2 regions of the Marinomonas sp. S3726 genome follow, and region 1 is predicted to be linked to the other one. Evidence: predicted binding sites of a transcription regulator. Region 1 holds the regulator's gene; the other holds the start of a gene.
The links. Region 1 encodes PhoB, which activates phosphate uptake and scavenging genes when phosphate is short. Its sites were predicted from a motif close to TGTCATANNNNTGTCANA; they were not measured.

Region 2: a site for PhoB is predicted at 2,034-2,051, ahead of TW85_RS10335 (PhoX family phosphatase). Genes of this name have one in related genera too.

The regions. Positions count from the first base shown of each region.
Region 1 is NZ_JXYC01000004.1:140,985-149,283, forward strand. Features, by position in the region: gene TW85_RS01810 (amino acid ABC transporter permease) at 1-10, shown strand, start outside; gene TW85_RS01815 (amino acid ABC transporter ATP-binding protein) at 32-811, shown strand; gene TW85_RS01820 (HDOD domain-containing protein) at 922-2,187, shown strand; gene TW85_RS01825 (chorismate lyase) at 2,270-2,854, shown strand; gene ubiA (4-hydroxybenzoate octaprenyltransferase) at 2,854-3,711, shown strand; gene phoB (phosphate regulon transcriptional regulator PhoB) at 3,794-4,489, shown strand; gene phoR (phosphate regulon sensor histidine kinase PhoR) at 4,496-5,827, shown strand; gene TW85_RS01845 (response regulator) at 5,914-6,810, opposite strand; gene cysZ (sulfate transporter CysZ) at 6,811-7,587, opposite strand; gene TW85_RS01855 (ABC transporter substrate-binding protein) at 7,872-8,299, shown strand, end outside.
Region 2 is NZ_JXYC01000011.1:194,241-202,539, reverse strand. Features, by position in the region: gene TW85_RS10345 (M4 family metallopeptidase) at 1-943, shown strand, start outside; gene TW85_RS10340 (putative 2OG-Fe(II) oxygenase) at 1,160-1,858, shown strand; gene TW85_RS10335 (PhoX family phosphatase) at 2,147-4,081, shown strand; gene TW85_RS10330 (hypothetical protein) at 4,347-4,682, shown strand; gene TW85_RS10325 (hypothetical protein) at 4,783-4,992, opposite strand; gene rhlP (rhombotarget lipoprotein) at 5,393-6,265, opposite strand; gene TW85_RS10315 (ABC transporter ATP-binding protein) at 6,563-8,299, opposite strand, start outside.

The DNA of each region.
Region 1 (8,299 bases):
GCGGAACTAGAATTTTTTTGAGGCCTTTCAAATGACAGAACACAATATGGCACTCGCTCAGCTTGAGCCGGGCGAAAAAGCAATTATCGAATTTAAAGATGTAAACAAGTGGTACGGTGATTTCCACGTACTTAAAAATATCGATTTCAGTATCAAAAAAGGCGAGCGTATCGTTGTTTGTGGACCATCAGGTTCAGGTAAATCAACTATGACTCGTTGCATCAACCGTCTTGAAGAACACCAAAGGGGTTCTATCATTGTTGACGGCATTGAGATGAACGATAACTTGAAAAACATCGAAGCTATCCGTAAAGATGTGGGTATGGTGTTCCAGCACTTCAATCTATTCCCTCATTTAACGATTTTAGAAAACCTGACTTTAGCGCCTATCTGGGTTCGTAAGATGCCTAAGAAAGAAGCTGAAGAGATGGCCATGCATTATCTTGAACGTGTAAAAATTGCTAACCAGGCGAATAAATTCCCAGGTCAGCTTTCTGGTGGTCAGCAGCAACGTGTTGCGATTGCCCGCGGTCTTTGTATGAAGCCACGCATCATGCTATTTGATGAGCCAACATCTGCACTTGACCCTGAGATGATCAAGGAAGTACTAGATGTAATGATTCAGCTAGCTGATGAAGGTATGACAATGGTTTGTGTAACTCACGAGATGGGCTTTGCAAAAACTGTTGCTGACCGTGTTGTCTTCATGGATGCCGGTGAAATCGTTGAAGCGAATGAGCCACACGAATTCTTTGAAAACCCTCAGCATGACCGTACTCAATTGTTCTTAAGTCAGATTTTGAACCACTAATTGAGAAAAAAAGCAGTCATTGCACAAAAAAGCCCCTTTTAGGGGCTTTTTTGTTTTTCGATATTTGGTAAATTGCTTGCTTAATAATACTTAGACTCAAATTGAAATTTATGACCAAGCAAGAATCAGATATCACACCTAGCCTTAAGGTTAAAATTGTTCACTTACAGGATTCCACAGGTAAGGTTCAAGCCATTTTCCCATTTGATTCTATGCTCGACATTGGTGCGATTACACGAGTCAGCAAGCGTCGTTTAGCGACCACAAATTCTTATAATGTATCGAGTGATTTACTACTCAATACACACAAAGTCATTACCTATATCGATGAAAGCCTAAAGGACATCAAAAGGCTATCTCTGAAAAAAACAGACCTGACAAAGTTTAACGCCATTGAAGCCATAGAAATTAATAAGATTTTTTCAGGCTCAAAATGCCATTTTGGCGACTTCTCTATCCCTCAAGGCCAGCTTAAAAGAGAAGTCGAGAATCATGAACAAGATGAAGAAAGCATGTTAAATGCTTTGGGTGGCTTTCAATCCATTCGCCTTCGTCAACGTTTAGAAGAAACTCTTGAACTCCCTCCTTTACCAGCATCATCACAGCGCATCATACGTTTATGTGCTGATGAAAATGCTGGCACTGACGAGTTATGCGAAGTGATTAGCCTTGATCCTAGTTTGGCCGCTCAGGTAGTCAGTTGGGCAAGCTCTCCTTACTATGGGGCTCCTGGGGAGATTGAGTCGGTTGAAGATGCCATAATTCGCGTATTAGGCTTTGATATGGTTATGAACTTGGCACTTGGTCTTTCTATGGGAAAAGCACTCGCGGTACCAGAGAACGGCCCTCGCCATTATGACAACTATTGGCTAGAAGCCGTTTCCTTCGCTTCACTGATGGAAGCTATGGTCAAAGCTATGCCGGCTAAAAAGCGTCCGAGGCTAGGGCATGCATACCTAGCAGGCTTGCTGCATAACTTTGGTTTGCTCGCTATAGGGGCTGTGTTACCGCCTCATTTTAATATCCTGTCACGCCAACTTGAGATTAACGCTCACCTTCCAACTAACTTGGTTGAAGTACAGTTACTTAAACTCAGCAGAGAGCAAATTGGTGCTTGGTTACTTCGCCACTGGGAATTACCAGCAGGCATCTGTAATGGCATTCGTTATAGTAAAAATTTGGCCTATGATGGAGAAAATGCCATCATAGCGAGAATGTTAAATGTTTGTCATAACCTGTTGAATAAAGAAGATATTTCTCAAGCTAGTCAAGATATGATAGGTCTAGATCAGAAGCAGCTACAAAGCCTTTATCAAGACCTACAAGATAACTCAGAGAATATTAAGTTGATGGTGTCTTTAATTAATGGCAACTAAGCCACTTAGAGCTCAATAGGAAACACTCTTTTCTTCAGTTCGGGTTAAATTTTTAGACTATTAGGACAATATCCTTATTTTGATGTCGATGATTGATCAGCCAAACAGCAACCCAAGATTAAACTTCACAGCGACCAAACAGTTTGATTATGTTTGGTCATCGTTAAGCCATGCTCACAGCAAAAATATTCCTGCCTTTATCTTCCCTTGGCTAGCCGAGCAAGGATCCTTGACCGCTAAGATTCAAACTCTAGGGAAGTTGACAGTTGATGTTATTTCGGACACTTGGGGCCAAACCACCCAAAGAGAAAGAAAAAAGCTTAATTTAAAAGCACGTGAAGCTGCTCGTATTCGTGAGGTAATACTTAATGTAGATGGTCAGGCGATTATCTATGCGCGCTCTATCATCCCTGCAAGGTCATTAAGAGGCCATTGGCGTTACTTGCCCAAGTTAGGCAACAAACCTCTTGGAGGCTTTCTTTATAAGCATAAAGGCCTTACACGAGGAGAGATAGAAGTCTCTCAACTACCAGCAAATTTGTTTTCCCATATAAACGAACCAACTTGGGCTAGACGTTCTGTTTTTTATCAATATGGCCAAGGCATACTGGTCAACGAAGTCTTTTTTCCAGCCATCAAACCCTTCTTAAATTTAAAGGAAGAATAATGAGTAAAGTCATTGCTTTAGCAGAGTTAGCTAGACTAGATAAGCCTATCGGCACCCTCTTACTCTTGTGGCCAACTTTGTGGGCTTTGTGGCTAGCGGCTGATGGCTTTCCTGACTGGCACTTACTTATTATCTTTATTGCTGGGGTATTTTCTATGCGCTCAGCTGGTTGTGTGATTAATGATTATGCCGACCGTAAAGTTGACGGTTTTGTTGAGCGAACCAAAGGTCGCCCATTGCCTTCTGGTAGAGTCAGTGAGAAAGAAGCCCTTGGTTTCTTTGCTTTACTCTGTCTCATCAGCTTTGTTCTTGTCCTTTTTACTGACCTAAAAACGATTCTTTTATCCTTTGTCGGATTAGGGCTTGCGGCATTATATCCTTTCATGAAACGGGTCACCCACTTACCTCAGTTGTTTCTCGGCTTAGCCTTTTCTTGGGCGATTCCTATGGCCTATGTGGCACAAGGCGGTGCTTTAACTGATATCGAACTTTGGATGCTATTTATGGCGAATGTGTTTTGGACAATCGCTTATGACACCTATTACGCCATGGTCGATCGCAACGATGATCTTAAGGTTGGTATCAAGTCCACTGCGATACTGTTTGCTCAATATGACCTTATTATTATTCTCTTGTTACAAGGGCTCACCCTGTCATTATTAGTTTGGGTAGGCGTAATTAGAGAGTTAGGCGCTTTCTTTTTTATAAGTTTATTTGTCTGTGCGGGTCTCTTTTTTCAACAGTTTTGGCAAGCAAGAAAAAGAGAGCGATCTGCTTGTTTTAAATCATTTTTAGATAATAACCGCATAGGATTATGTGTATTTTTAGGTTTTATCGCAGGCTTTTTTGTACACTAAATTAAGTCATCTGTGACATTTTAACTAAACTGTCACAATTGATCGTTTTAATTAAACCGTTCCAGAGAAGAGGATATATCCTGTGACCGGTAAAAAAGTATTAATAATTGACGATGAATCATCAATTCGAGAAATGATTGCCATTGCTCTTGAGATGGCTGGTTATGAATACCTTGAAGCGGATAATAGCCGTACCGCCTACGAGATAATCGTGGACCATAGACCCGATTTGATCCTTGTAGATTGGATGATGCCTGGTGGCAGTGGGATAGAGCTAACACGACGTCTTAAAAAAGACGCTTTAACAGCTGAAATTCCTGTCATCATGCTTACCGCAAAAAGTGAAGAAGACAATAAGATTCAAGGATTAGAAGCTGGTGCTGACGACTACATCACCAAGCCTTTTTCACCACGAGAGTTGGTTGCTCGCCTTAAGGCGGTACTACGTCGTGCTCACCCTCAGGGTGTTGATGAACCGATTGAGGTTGATGGTCTAAAACTTGACCCTCTAAGCCAAAGAGTTTCGATTGGCTCTAAGCCTTTAGAAATGGGCCCAACTGAATATCGTTTATTGAAGTTTTTAATCACTCACCAAGAAAGAGCTTACTCTAGAGCTCAACTGTTAGATCAGGTTTGGGGAGGGAATGTTTACGTTGAAGAAAGAACTGTCGATGTACACATTCGTCGCTTACGTAAGGCGATAGGAGATAGCCATGATTACCTTATTCAAACCGTTAGAGGTACAGGTTATCGATTTTCAAGCAAACGTTTGGCTTAAAACTATATGAAGACAGTTTGGAAAAGCGCCACAGTTAAACTTTTACTTGGTTTTTTCACTTGCCTATTTATTGGCACAATGAGCGAGCAAACTTTCCCTTTACTATTTATATATGCTTTAGGACTTTTAGCTTGGCAATATTACGAACTTTATCGCTTTCATAGCTGGATTCGCCGCTCTGGACGCTCACTACCTCCGGATTCCTCTGGAATTTGGGGGGATGTTTTTGACGCAGTTAACCGACTGCAAAAGAAACAAAGAAAGTCTAAAAAGCGCATGCAGCAAGCACTAGCAAGAATTGAAGATTCAACATCTGCATTACAAGATGGCGTTATCATGGCAGATAACACTGGCAGACTAGAATGGTGGAACACCTCTGCTGGAGATTTACTTGGCTTAGTTAAACCAACAGATAGAAGCCAGCCTCTTACTAATATTGTTCGTACCCCTGAGTTTTTCCGCTATTTTAGCCAAAAGCGATTTGGTGACCCTTTGGTAATCCAATCACCTGCTAAAGAAGGGGCTTTTCTAGAGTTTCAAACCACGCTTTATTCAAAAAATGACCACCTCATTTTTGTTCGTGATGTCACGCGTCTGCACTTGCTTGAGCAAATGCGTAAAGACTTTGTTGCCAATGCCTCACACGAGCTAAAAACGCCTCTCACCGTGATTAAGGGCTATCTGGAAACACTGGATATGTTTAAAGAGTCTTTGCCTGAGCGAATGCAAAAAGGCGTGGTGAATATGAACACTCAGTCTAATCGCATGGAATTACTGATCGAAGACTTACTGTTACTCTCACGTTTAGAAAGTAACCAAAGAGCAGACTCTGACCAATGGCATAATGTCAGTGATCTTATTCAGGTAATTTGTGATTCAGCGAAGGTATTTACCACCAGCGAGCATTTTTTAAGCTGGGATGCAGATGAAGAGAGCGCTATTTTCGGCAGTTACAGTGAACTTTATAGTGCCTTCTCTAATCTCGTTGTGAATGCTTTAAAATACTCACCTGATGGTGGCGAGATAGATATTAGCTGGCAAGTAAATAGAGAAGGTGGTGTTTTCTGCGTACAGGATAATGGCTTAGGGATAGACCCTAGATTTATCCCTCGCTTAACAGAACGTTTCTTTAGAGTAGATAAAGGAAGAGGGTCAGATACAGCTGGTACTGGCTTAGGTCTGTCTATTGTGAAGCATGTCTTGCACCACCACGATAGTAAGTTAGATATTAGTAGCCAGCTTGGTTTTGGCAGTACTTTTTCCTGCCATTTCCCTCGTACACGGGTAAGAGAATCAAGTCCACCAGAATTGGAAACCATAGATCAAGACGCGTCATAAATCTTGTAAGCTAGTCCAAGTAACTTGGGCTAGCTGTTTCTTTATCTAGTCATCTATCAGCCTAACCCTTAAAGCTCAACACCTTGCTACAAGCTTTCAAACAAGGCTTTGATAAAGCTTTCTTTCTCTGCATCCTGATCAATTAACCCTAATGTCACAGTTAAAAAGGATGAGGTTGGTTTTTTTTCAGTGGTTGCCACACCTTGAACATAATAATTCAGGCGGTTTACCTTACCTTTGAACTCTAAATCTAATACGGCTTGATCCAATACGCTTGGAATAACATCATCACTCTTAATCAAAAGACTGGCTTCGGTACAGCTAAACTGAATAACCATGGTTCTAAACTGCTTACCAGCAAAACGTACCATGCTAGGTACTTTAACGTCTTTGGTCGTGACTTTAGGATGCGTAATTTTAGGTTTAGTGACAGTCGCTGCTTTAGGACTTTTCCCACCTAGTAGCACATCTAGAGAACCAGAAGTATGGCTTGTCATACCTTTAGTGCCAGAGCCTGTTGCCGCTTTTGTTAAGCTGTCCAATACTTCTTTTTCAGCACCTGAGCCTCTAGCACCTTTGGCCATCAAGGCACCATCTAAATTATGCTTTTTCGCTGCTGACACTATCTTATTTACCAGTTGCTCACTGGAAAAAGGTTTACCTAGGTAATCTGTCACGCCCGTTTTAACCGCTTCAACCACATGATCTTTATCACCACGACTGGTGATCATGACAAAAGGTACATTTTCCTTTTTATAATTATCTTGCTGGCGGCACCAATCAAGTAACTCAAGCCCTGTCATTTCAGGCATTTCCCAATCACATAAGATCATGTCAAATTTGACCTTATTCATAAGTTGTTGAGCTTTTCGTCCGTTAACGGCTTCTTCCAACTGAGCTGATGGGAAATGTTTTTTTAAGGTGCGACGAATCAAATCTCGAGTAAAAGAAGCATCATCAACAACTAGAATTTTTATAGCCATTTATTTATTTCCAAAATCTTGTGCAAGGCTATCACTCTTTGAATAACTTGCTTTAAATGAATCAAACCAAAGAATGGTAGAGGCCACCACAGCTAACGGGATGACCACAAAATTAACAAACGGGATAGGTAATAGGAGCATTACTATGAAGCCAAAAGACCAGCATAAAACAGGCTTCTGCCTTAAACCTACTCGCATTTCAGCAAAAGATACTCGGTTATTATCAAACGAGTAATCCATATATTGTATTGCCAGTACCCAAGCGCCAAACAAGAGCCATAAGAAAGGCGTAATAATGTTCACTACAGGTATCATAGACAGAATAAACAAAAGTACAAAGCGAGGCAAAAAGTAGAGTATTTTTTGTAATTCTCGCACTATGCTTTGGCTAATCAAAAGGCAAATTTGACGGAAATTTAAATCAGACTCTACCGTCTCTCCCGACAATCTAGCTTCTACCTTTTCAGCCAAGATTCCGTTGAAAGGTGCTGCGATAATATTGACGCCAATGGAAAACGCGTAAAACAAACTAATAGCACTTAATAAGCTAAAACCTAGGTAAAAAAGCCAGCTTAAGAACGAAAGCCAATCTGGAAGCCAACTCATTAAATAAGCGGTTAAATCACCAAAATAGCTAAAAGCGACCATATATAAGAGAGCCATCAGGCCCATATTCGCCAATAAAGGCACCAGAATAAATAGCCTTAATCCAGATGAAAGTAGAATAGGTAACGCTTTAAGGTAAGCCCCTATTACTTGAAAAGGTTGCAATATCACAAATTTGTTCCATCAATTTTCTAGAAAATAGACATTATCATATTTTTATCTAACTTCCCTGTAATTATCACGCTTGCAAACCGATTTAGATGAGCCTATTTATTCGTTTTTTAGATTAAACCTTTATTATGCGTATAGCGTAATGCGGAATTTCGATTGAGCCATTTACCCAATTAGTTAACTATCCAAGACTCAGACATTTGCTGATCTAAAAAAAAGCTAAGTGTCTAAGAGACATTGCACCATTAATAATAAATAACTTAAGTTAACTAAAGGGGCCTTTTATGAACCTGAAAAAAACTCTACTCGCTAGTGCGTTACTTAGCGTAGCCTTCGGAGCAGTACAAACTCAAGCTGCCGATGTTCCTGCTGGCGTTAAGCTAGCCGATGTTCAAGAACTTGTTCGTGGTGGTGGCGCAGAACCTGCAACACTTGATCCACAAAAAGTAGAAGGAACACCAGGCTCTCACCGTACTCGTGAGCTTTTTGAAGGTTTATACAACCTTGATGGCGACGGCAACCTAACGCCAGGTGTTGCTACTAGCTATACAACAAATGCAGACAACACTGTTTATACATTCAACCTACGTAAAGATGCTAAATGGTCTAATGGTGAGCCAGTTACTGCTCATGACTTCGTATTTGGCTTCCAGCGTGCTGTTGACCCAGTGACTGCCTCTGCTTACGCTTGGTATGTTGAAATTCCATCTAT
Region 2 (8,299 bases), on a different contig from region 1:
CCAACTAAAAATGAAAGTGCATTACGGCAATAATTATGAAAATGCATTTTGGGATGGTTCGGCAATGACCTTTGGTGATGGTTATTCAACTTTCTACCCTCTCGTAAGTCTTGATGTCTCTGCGCACGAAGTGTCACACGGCTTCACAGAGCAAAACTCAGGCCTTGAATATGCAAACCAAAGTGGTGGTATTAACGAAGCTTTCTCTGATATGGCAGGTGAAGCCGCTGAGTACTACATGAAAGGCACAAACGATTGGCAGGTAGGTGCAGACATCTTTAAAGCAAATGGTGCACTACGCTATATGGATACGCCAAGCCGTGATGGTAAATCGATTGATCACGCCGATGATTACTATGATGGTCTAAATGTACATTATAGTTCTGGTGTTTATAATCGTGCATTCTATCTACTAGCTAACACTAATGGCTGGAACACTAAAACAGCTTTCCAAGCATTTGCACTGGCTAACCAACTATATTGGGGTGTTAACACCACATATGATGAAGGTGCTTGTGGTGTCATGAAAGCAGCAGATGACTATGGTTTTGATACAACAGATGTTGAAGCCGCTTTCACAACAGTTGGTGTTGATTCAAGCTGTGGTGTCGTTGTTGAGCCAGAAGAAGGTGTTCTTGAAGATGGCAAAGCCATTTCTGGCCTAAGTGCAAGCACAGGTAGCCAGTTAAACTATGTTTACACTGTACCTGCTAATACTAGCTCTGCAACAATTGCTATCTCTGGTTCTTACTTTAATGGTGATGCTGACCTTTATGTAAATAATGGCAGCGAAGCAACAACTAGCAACTGGGATTGCCGTCCATACAAGTCTGGCAATAACGAGTCTTGCACCATGTCAGTAAGCTCTGGTGATAAGCTATACGTTATGATCAATGCTTACTCTAGCTTCTCAGACGTTACGCTTACAGGTAACAAAAACTAAGCTTGCTTAGTTTTAATTGAAGTTATATCCCCGAGAAAGTCTTCGCCCTAGTGCGGAGGCTTTCTTGGTTTACAACTAAAGATTTAATTTCAAAAATTAATAATAGCGTCTCTATCTGCTACAAATCAGGCTTCAAACACTCATTCATAATTTTTAGTATTCAGCTCCTCCAACAAGCTTTAAAATTAACAGATTAAACGTTTGAACGAGAAACTTATGACAAGCCATAACACCTTAGACTTAGATGACGCTTTTCAACTTGCAGAGCCAGCTGCAATAGAAGCGATTAAAACTTGGACAACGCCATTATTTATTGCCCAACAACCTGATCATGAGTTTTTAAAGGACGAGCTTGTAGACTTTATCTATCAATGTAAGGATCAACAAAAAGAGAAAATTGATAGTCTTGTTGCTCCCATCGCTAAACATAAATTGTTTGAAAGCCCGTTAAACTTCCTTGAAGCAGACACGCCTGAAGTTATGGAGCTGAAACGTATTTTTGAAGAACTTTTAGCTGAAGTCGCTTTTGAAGTAAATAAAGAAGCTTGGCCAGAAGAAGTGGAAGTCGAGGCAAATATTATTGAATCTTGGTACCACGTCACACAAAACGGCGGTTACCACGATGCTCACTCACACCCTAACTGTTCATGGTGTGGCATTTATTATTTAGACCCTGGTGAAAGCACCTTAGGTGAACGTAATGGTGTAAACCGATTTTATGACCCTAGAGTCAATGCTGAGCACTACTCAGATGCAGGTACTGCCTATTTAAGTGGCCAAGGTGTGTGGGATTTTGAACCTAAAGAAGGCCAAATTATCTTTTTCCCTTCTTACCTAAAACATGCAGCCCTTACTTATTTCGGACAAAAAGATCGCATTGTCATTGCCTTTAATGCTGTTATTGATATTTATTAATTCTCTTCTTTGGCTCTTAACTCAAGTATGTGAGAGCCCGCCCTCCTTCTGTTATGACGAATTAGTGAGTGAACTGTCACCCACTTTTTCTAACCATCTTATTGAACCTCATCTAATATTTAGTTCTTAGGATTAACTGAACTGAAATAAAAACAGCAAAAAAGTGCCTTAAAACTGCCATTTAATTGCAACAAAGACTCACTACCCTGTGTTCAGGCTTAAAACTAAACACGCGTTTAATAATCTTCTCATAGCAATAAAATAGGTAGGGCAGTACTGATGTATACCATGAGCAAAGAATTACAGAACAAAGAGTTAACCTTGTCAGAATCACAAGAGCAAACAATACAAGAAAACGAGATAACAGCACTAGAACCAACTTTCAATAAGCTAGTTGATACTGCAATCAGTCGTCGCCGCTTCTTTGGTGCAAGTGCAACAGCGGGCCTTGGTGGCTTCTTTGCTTTTTCTAGTGTTGGTAATGCTGTCGCATCTGGCATGGGCAAACACACAATGGCAAAGTCACCACTAATTGGCTTTGACGCAATTGGTACATCGACAGCAGATACTGTTGTTTTACCTGATGGCTACCAGTGGCAGAGTTTGGTTTCTTGGGGAGATCCATTATTTGCTAACGCACCAAAATTTGATCCTAGCGGTAACGCGAATGCAGCCAGTCAAGCGCTACAATTTGGTGACAACACTGACGGCATGAGCTTATTTCCATTAAGCGAAAACCGCGCAATTCTTGCTATCAATAACGAATATACTAACTACAAGTACCTATTCGCAAACGGTGGCGAAAGTCTATCTAAAGATGACGTACTAAAAGCTCAACATGCTCATGGTGTGTCTATTATGGAAGTTGAACGTGACCAACACAACTACTGGCGTGTACTAGACAACTCTAACTTCAACCGTCGTATTCACGTTCAAACAGAGATGAAATTGACTGGCCCTGCGGCTGGCCATGATCTAATGAAAACGAAAAAAGACCCAAGTGGTACACAAGTTTTCGGCACCATGAACAACTGCTCAAACGGGTCTACACCTTGGGGGACTTACCTTACTTGTGAAGAGAACTTCAACGGTTACTTTGGTGCAGACGAAAGTGTGGCTCGTACAGAAGAGCAAAAAATGTACGGCATCAAAAACAACGAAAAACGCTACCAATGGTACAAACAAGATGAGCGTTTTGACTTTGGTAAAAACCCAAATGAACCTCATAAGTTTGGTTGGATTGTTGAGATCGACCCTAAAGATCCTAAATCAACACCGCTTAAGCGTACAGCAATGGGCCGCTTCAAACACGAGAACGTTGCAATCCACGTAAACTACGATGGTACTGTTGTCGCTTACATGGGTGATGATGAGCGTGGTGCGCACATCTACAAATTTGTTTCTAAGCATAAGTACAACGCCAACAACCCAGATGCTAACCGTAATCTATTAGTAGAAGGCACACTTTACGTTGCTAAGTTCTCAATGACTCAGGACAAAGGTGCTGGCGAGTGGGTTGAGCTAACTTTCGGTAAGAATGGCCTAACACCAGAAAATGGTTTTGCAGATCAAGCTGAAGTGCTTATTTATACACGTAAAGCAGCTAAACATGTTGGTGCGACAACCATGGACCGCCCTGAGTGGATTGCAGTACACCCAGAAGGTCATCAAGTTTATTGCACACTAACTAACAACAAAAACCGTGGTAAAGAAGGTCAACCAGTAGGCGGCCCTAACCCAAGAGCCGCAAACCACTATGGTCAGATCGTTCGTTGGACACCACCAAATGGTGATCACAGAGCTGACAAGTTTAACTGGGACCTATATCTAGTGGCAGGTAACCCAAATCAGCATCAAGATGCTTATGCAGGTAGCCACAACATTGGTTCTCACAACATGTTTAACAGCCCAGATGGTATTGGCTTTGACCAAGGTGGCCGTCTATGGATTCAAACAGACGGTAACTACAAAAACAAAGGTGACTTCCTAGGGCAAGGTAACAACCAAATGTTATGCGCTGATCCTGATACAGGTGAAATTCACCGTTTCATGACAGGCCCAGTTGGTTGTGAAATCACAGGTCTAGAATTCAGCACAGATAGCAAGTCTATGTTTGTTGGTATTCAACACCCTGATGCTCACTTCCCTGAAGGCGGTAACAGCAAACCCCGCTCTACTGTGATCGTTATCACACGTAAAGATGGCGGTGTGATTGGCGCTTAATTAAAGCCTAATCCTGTGTAGTAGAGCAAAAGAGCGCCCTTCAACCGAAGGGCGTTTTTTATCTGAAATAGCCATGATAGATGGTCAAAGCAAAATACATATTGATGCCTTTTCATTTCTCAGTTTAAGCCCACCTTTTATATTCTATCTTTTAAAGGTAGAACCTCTTCCATGATGAGATTGATCAAACATAGATATAGCGGTTTTATAAGTTAGCAACTAATCTATTTAGGGAATAGATTATTAATTGCAGGGGGCTTAGAAAATGTCTTGTTCGAACACTCACTCTCACACTGGCCATGTTCATGGCCCAAACTGTGGACACACAGCCATTAAACATGGAAACCATATTGATTACCTAGTTGATGGCGAGCTCCATCATCCTCATGGGGATCACTGTGATGGTCATGTTATCGAGCTGAGTAGTACCAATGCTGATTCTTGTAACCCAGTGAATACTTGCGGTGGCCATACTCATGGGCCTGATTGTGGCCATGAAGCGATAAAGCATGGGGATCACACAGATTATATTGTTGATGGGCGCTTGCACCACCAGCATGGAGACCACTGTGATGACCACGGATCTGTTGACCTTGCTTAAAAAAAGCTTGAGAACAAAACCAGATCAAATTGAAAGTATATAAAGAAAGGTTTATTGAAATGACCCCAATATAGAAAGTATTGGGGTTTATCTTTGTTTTCTAGCTATTCACTAACTTGCTAATAAAATCACGGCGTTCATTAACCGTTGAAAACTGAGCACTCTTTTCACCTTGAGCATCAGTGAAAACGACACGATTTTTGTGAACCGAAATCGAGTGAACCGGTTGTTTAACTTGGATCTGTGTACCATTAAATATAATAGTAATAATAAAACTCACTATAAAGGCGCAGTCTAAACTACGCATCATTTCTAATAAGCCTCATTATCGTATAACGATTTAATTCTGAAGTTCTTCTATTTTATCACCATCACAAATAGTGAACTTAATTGGAATTGAGTACAGGACGCAACATTTTCTGTATTTCGTTGTTCAATAATTTAGCTTTAACGTTTGGATTTTTTAATCTTGCTTACGCATTCTTAGATAAGACTGAAATCGAGGAATTTAGTTCGAGGATTTGCTTAAATAAATCGCCATTGAGGCTAACAGCTAATTATTTGAGTGGCAAGTATAATTTTCAACCAACATTGTCATGCATCATTAGTTGAAACTCGTTAGAAATTTATTCATAAAGGCGCTAGGCGCTCTTCTCTTATTGAAGAGCGCCATCTGTAGATGCCATACAAGGTCTTTTAATAAGGAGAAGCTACTTAAGGCTGTGATTATATTTTCTGAGTCTAGAAGCAACGAGTAAAAGAAGCAGAATGATAAGAGGAACAAAGCCCAAGGATCCGGCGCCAGCACGATGGCTTACTTTCACTTTCTCAGGGTTTTCTTTAATACGCTCTTGGAAAACCGATAACTGATTTTTTAAGTTAATCACCATATCATCAGCGGCATCTTCAAAGCCCTTAATACTATCTGCTCTCAGCTCCTCGCTTAAATTAACCAAGGTTGATTTACCAAGCACTCTGCTGGTACCTGGTGCCCTAAAAAGCATGGACTTACTTTCAATATCGTACACAACCGTATCCATTAAAGTGCTTGTATCATTTTTTTCACCTGACACTAGGTAAGCACCTACAATTGTCCAGTAACTTAGTGACAAGGCACCCTCATCTGTAAATTGCACTTGGTCATAGGAAACTAAAGCAATTACATCAATGCCATACATAGTCTTAATCTGAGAAATATTAGAAAAGCTGCCTCCCGGAGTAAGATAAGCTGAAGGAATCACTTCTATACTACTCACAAACTTTAACTCTCTGAAGTTATCAGAAACTCTCTCTAAAATTTGATTCTTTTTAAATTCGGTAATTTGTCCTGAATAAGATTTACCTGTCCAAATATTATTGGAGGAGTTGTTGTCTGAACTCTCAGGTACAAATGCGACCCCAACACGTAAAGGTAGCTTTAAATGTGGAGTAGAAGTCGTTACCAAATAGTTTTCTGCTGTCGGATAAAGATACTCCATAACACTACTTTTTGTGTTTATTCTTTGACTTGAGCAACCTGTTATGCCTAAAGCGACCAACGCAATAAGAACAAACAAAGACTTCATTGAATTAAAAATCGCCATATATTCCTCGTAAAATAATACGTAAGCGCTTCACACTTATTAACTAGTTAAAATCACAGCTAAATTGTTTACTAACTTTAAATTGGCATAAAACTCATTGTTTTAAAACTGCTTTCTAAGTTGTGTGCTTTCTATATAACTATCAAATGAGTTAAAAAGCACGTCAAAAGCTCCTTATGACCTTATCCTCTACCTAAAACACTTTATAGTGAAATTCAGTCATTTTTTATAGCACCTTAGATAAAAAAACGCCCTTCATGAGAAGGGCGTTTTTCACTATTGAGGCGCGTCTTTACTTTAAACGCATTGCTCTTCTTCAGGCTCTATGTCTTCAGCTAGAAAGCCACCAGTTTGGTGAGCCCAAAGCTGAGAGTAGATACCACCAGATTGGCTGAGTTCATCATGGGTTCCTTGTTCGACTACCTTGCCATCATCCATGACGATGAGTCTGTCCATGGCTGCAATGGTTGAAAGTCTATGAGCAATGGCAATAACGGTTTTACCTTTCATCAAGCGGTTTAAACTCACTTGAATAGAAGCTTCAACTTCTGAATCCAATGCTGAGGTCGCTTCATCTAACACAAGTAGTGGCGCATCTTTTAACAGTACACGGGCAATGGCAATACGTTGACGCTGCCCACCAGAAAGTTTGACTCCGCGCTCTCCGACCATGGCATCATAACCAACATTTCCATGAGGATCAGACAGCGTCAGAATAAAGTCATGGGCTTCAGCTCGTTTCGCTGCTGCTATCATTTCTTCTTCTGTCGCATCCGGTCTTCCGTACAAAAGGTTCTCTCTCACAGTTCGATGCAGCAAGGAAGTATCCTGAGTTACCATACCAATCTGAGCACGTAAGCTATCTTGCTGTACGTCACTGATATCTTGGCCGTCTATTTTGATCTTACCGCCTTCCACATCATAAAAACGCATGAGTAGATTTACCAAAGTAGACTTACCTGCACCAGAACGCCCTACTAGCCCGACCTTCTCTCCTGCTTTAATGTTCAGATTCAGACCGTCTATGCCACCTTCCTCTTTACCATATTGAAAGCGCGTATTCTGGTAATGTATTTCACCTTTCTCAACATTTAGCTTTGGTGCCCCTTCCTTATCTAATACGGTTTGAGCTTTAGACAAGGTTTTCATGCCATCTGCCACAGTACCAATATGTTCAAACAGGCCGCCGATTTCCCACATAATCCACTGGGACATACCGTTTAATCTAAGCGCCATAGCAATCGCAATCGCAATCGCACCAACAGATACCGCATTTTGCATCCATAACCAAATCGACAAACAAGCCACACTGAATGACAAGATATAATTAAGCCCTTGAACACTCACATTTAAGAATGTCACTAGGCGCATTTGTTTGTATGTCGTCACCAAAAAGCCATCCATGCTTTCTTGGGCATAGTTAGCTTCACGCTTATCATGAGAGAAAAGCTTAACCGTGTTGATATTGGTATAGCTGTCTACAATTCGACCTGTCATGGTAGACCTTGCATCAGCCTGCAAAGAAGATATCTGCTTCAATTTCGGCACGAAGTAAACCTGCACACAGGTATAACACACTAGCCAAACCAACATTGGTAACATCAAACGCCAATCCGATTGTGCGACTATCACCAGCATGGAAATGAAATACACCAGAATAAAGACCAGCACATCCAGTAATTTCATCACAGCTTCACGCACAGCTAACGAGGTTTGAAGCACCTTAGTTGCAACACGACCTGCAAAGTCATCCTGATAAAAGGACACACTTTGTTTTAATAAATATCTGTGAGCCATCCAACGTATCATCATGGGGAAGTTCCCCATTAAGGTTTGATGCACGACACATGAATGGATAAAAACCACGATAGGAAGAGCGACCAATAACATGAGTGACATGTAAATCAGGCTCATACCTTCTTCTTGCAAAAAGGTTTCCGGTGTTTTTGTCGAAAGCCAATCTACTAACCTGCCCATAAAATCAAAAAGAATGACTTCTAATATAGCCAGTAAAGCAGTCAGTAAAGACATTAT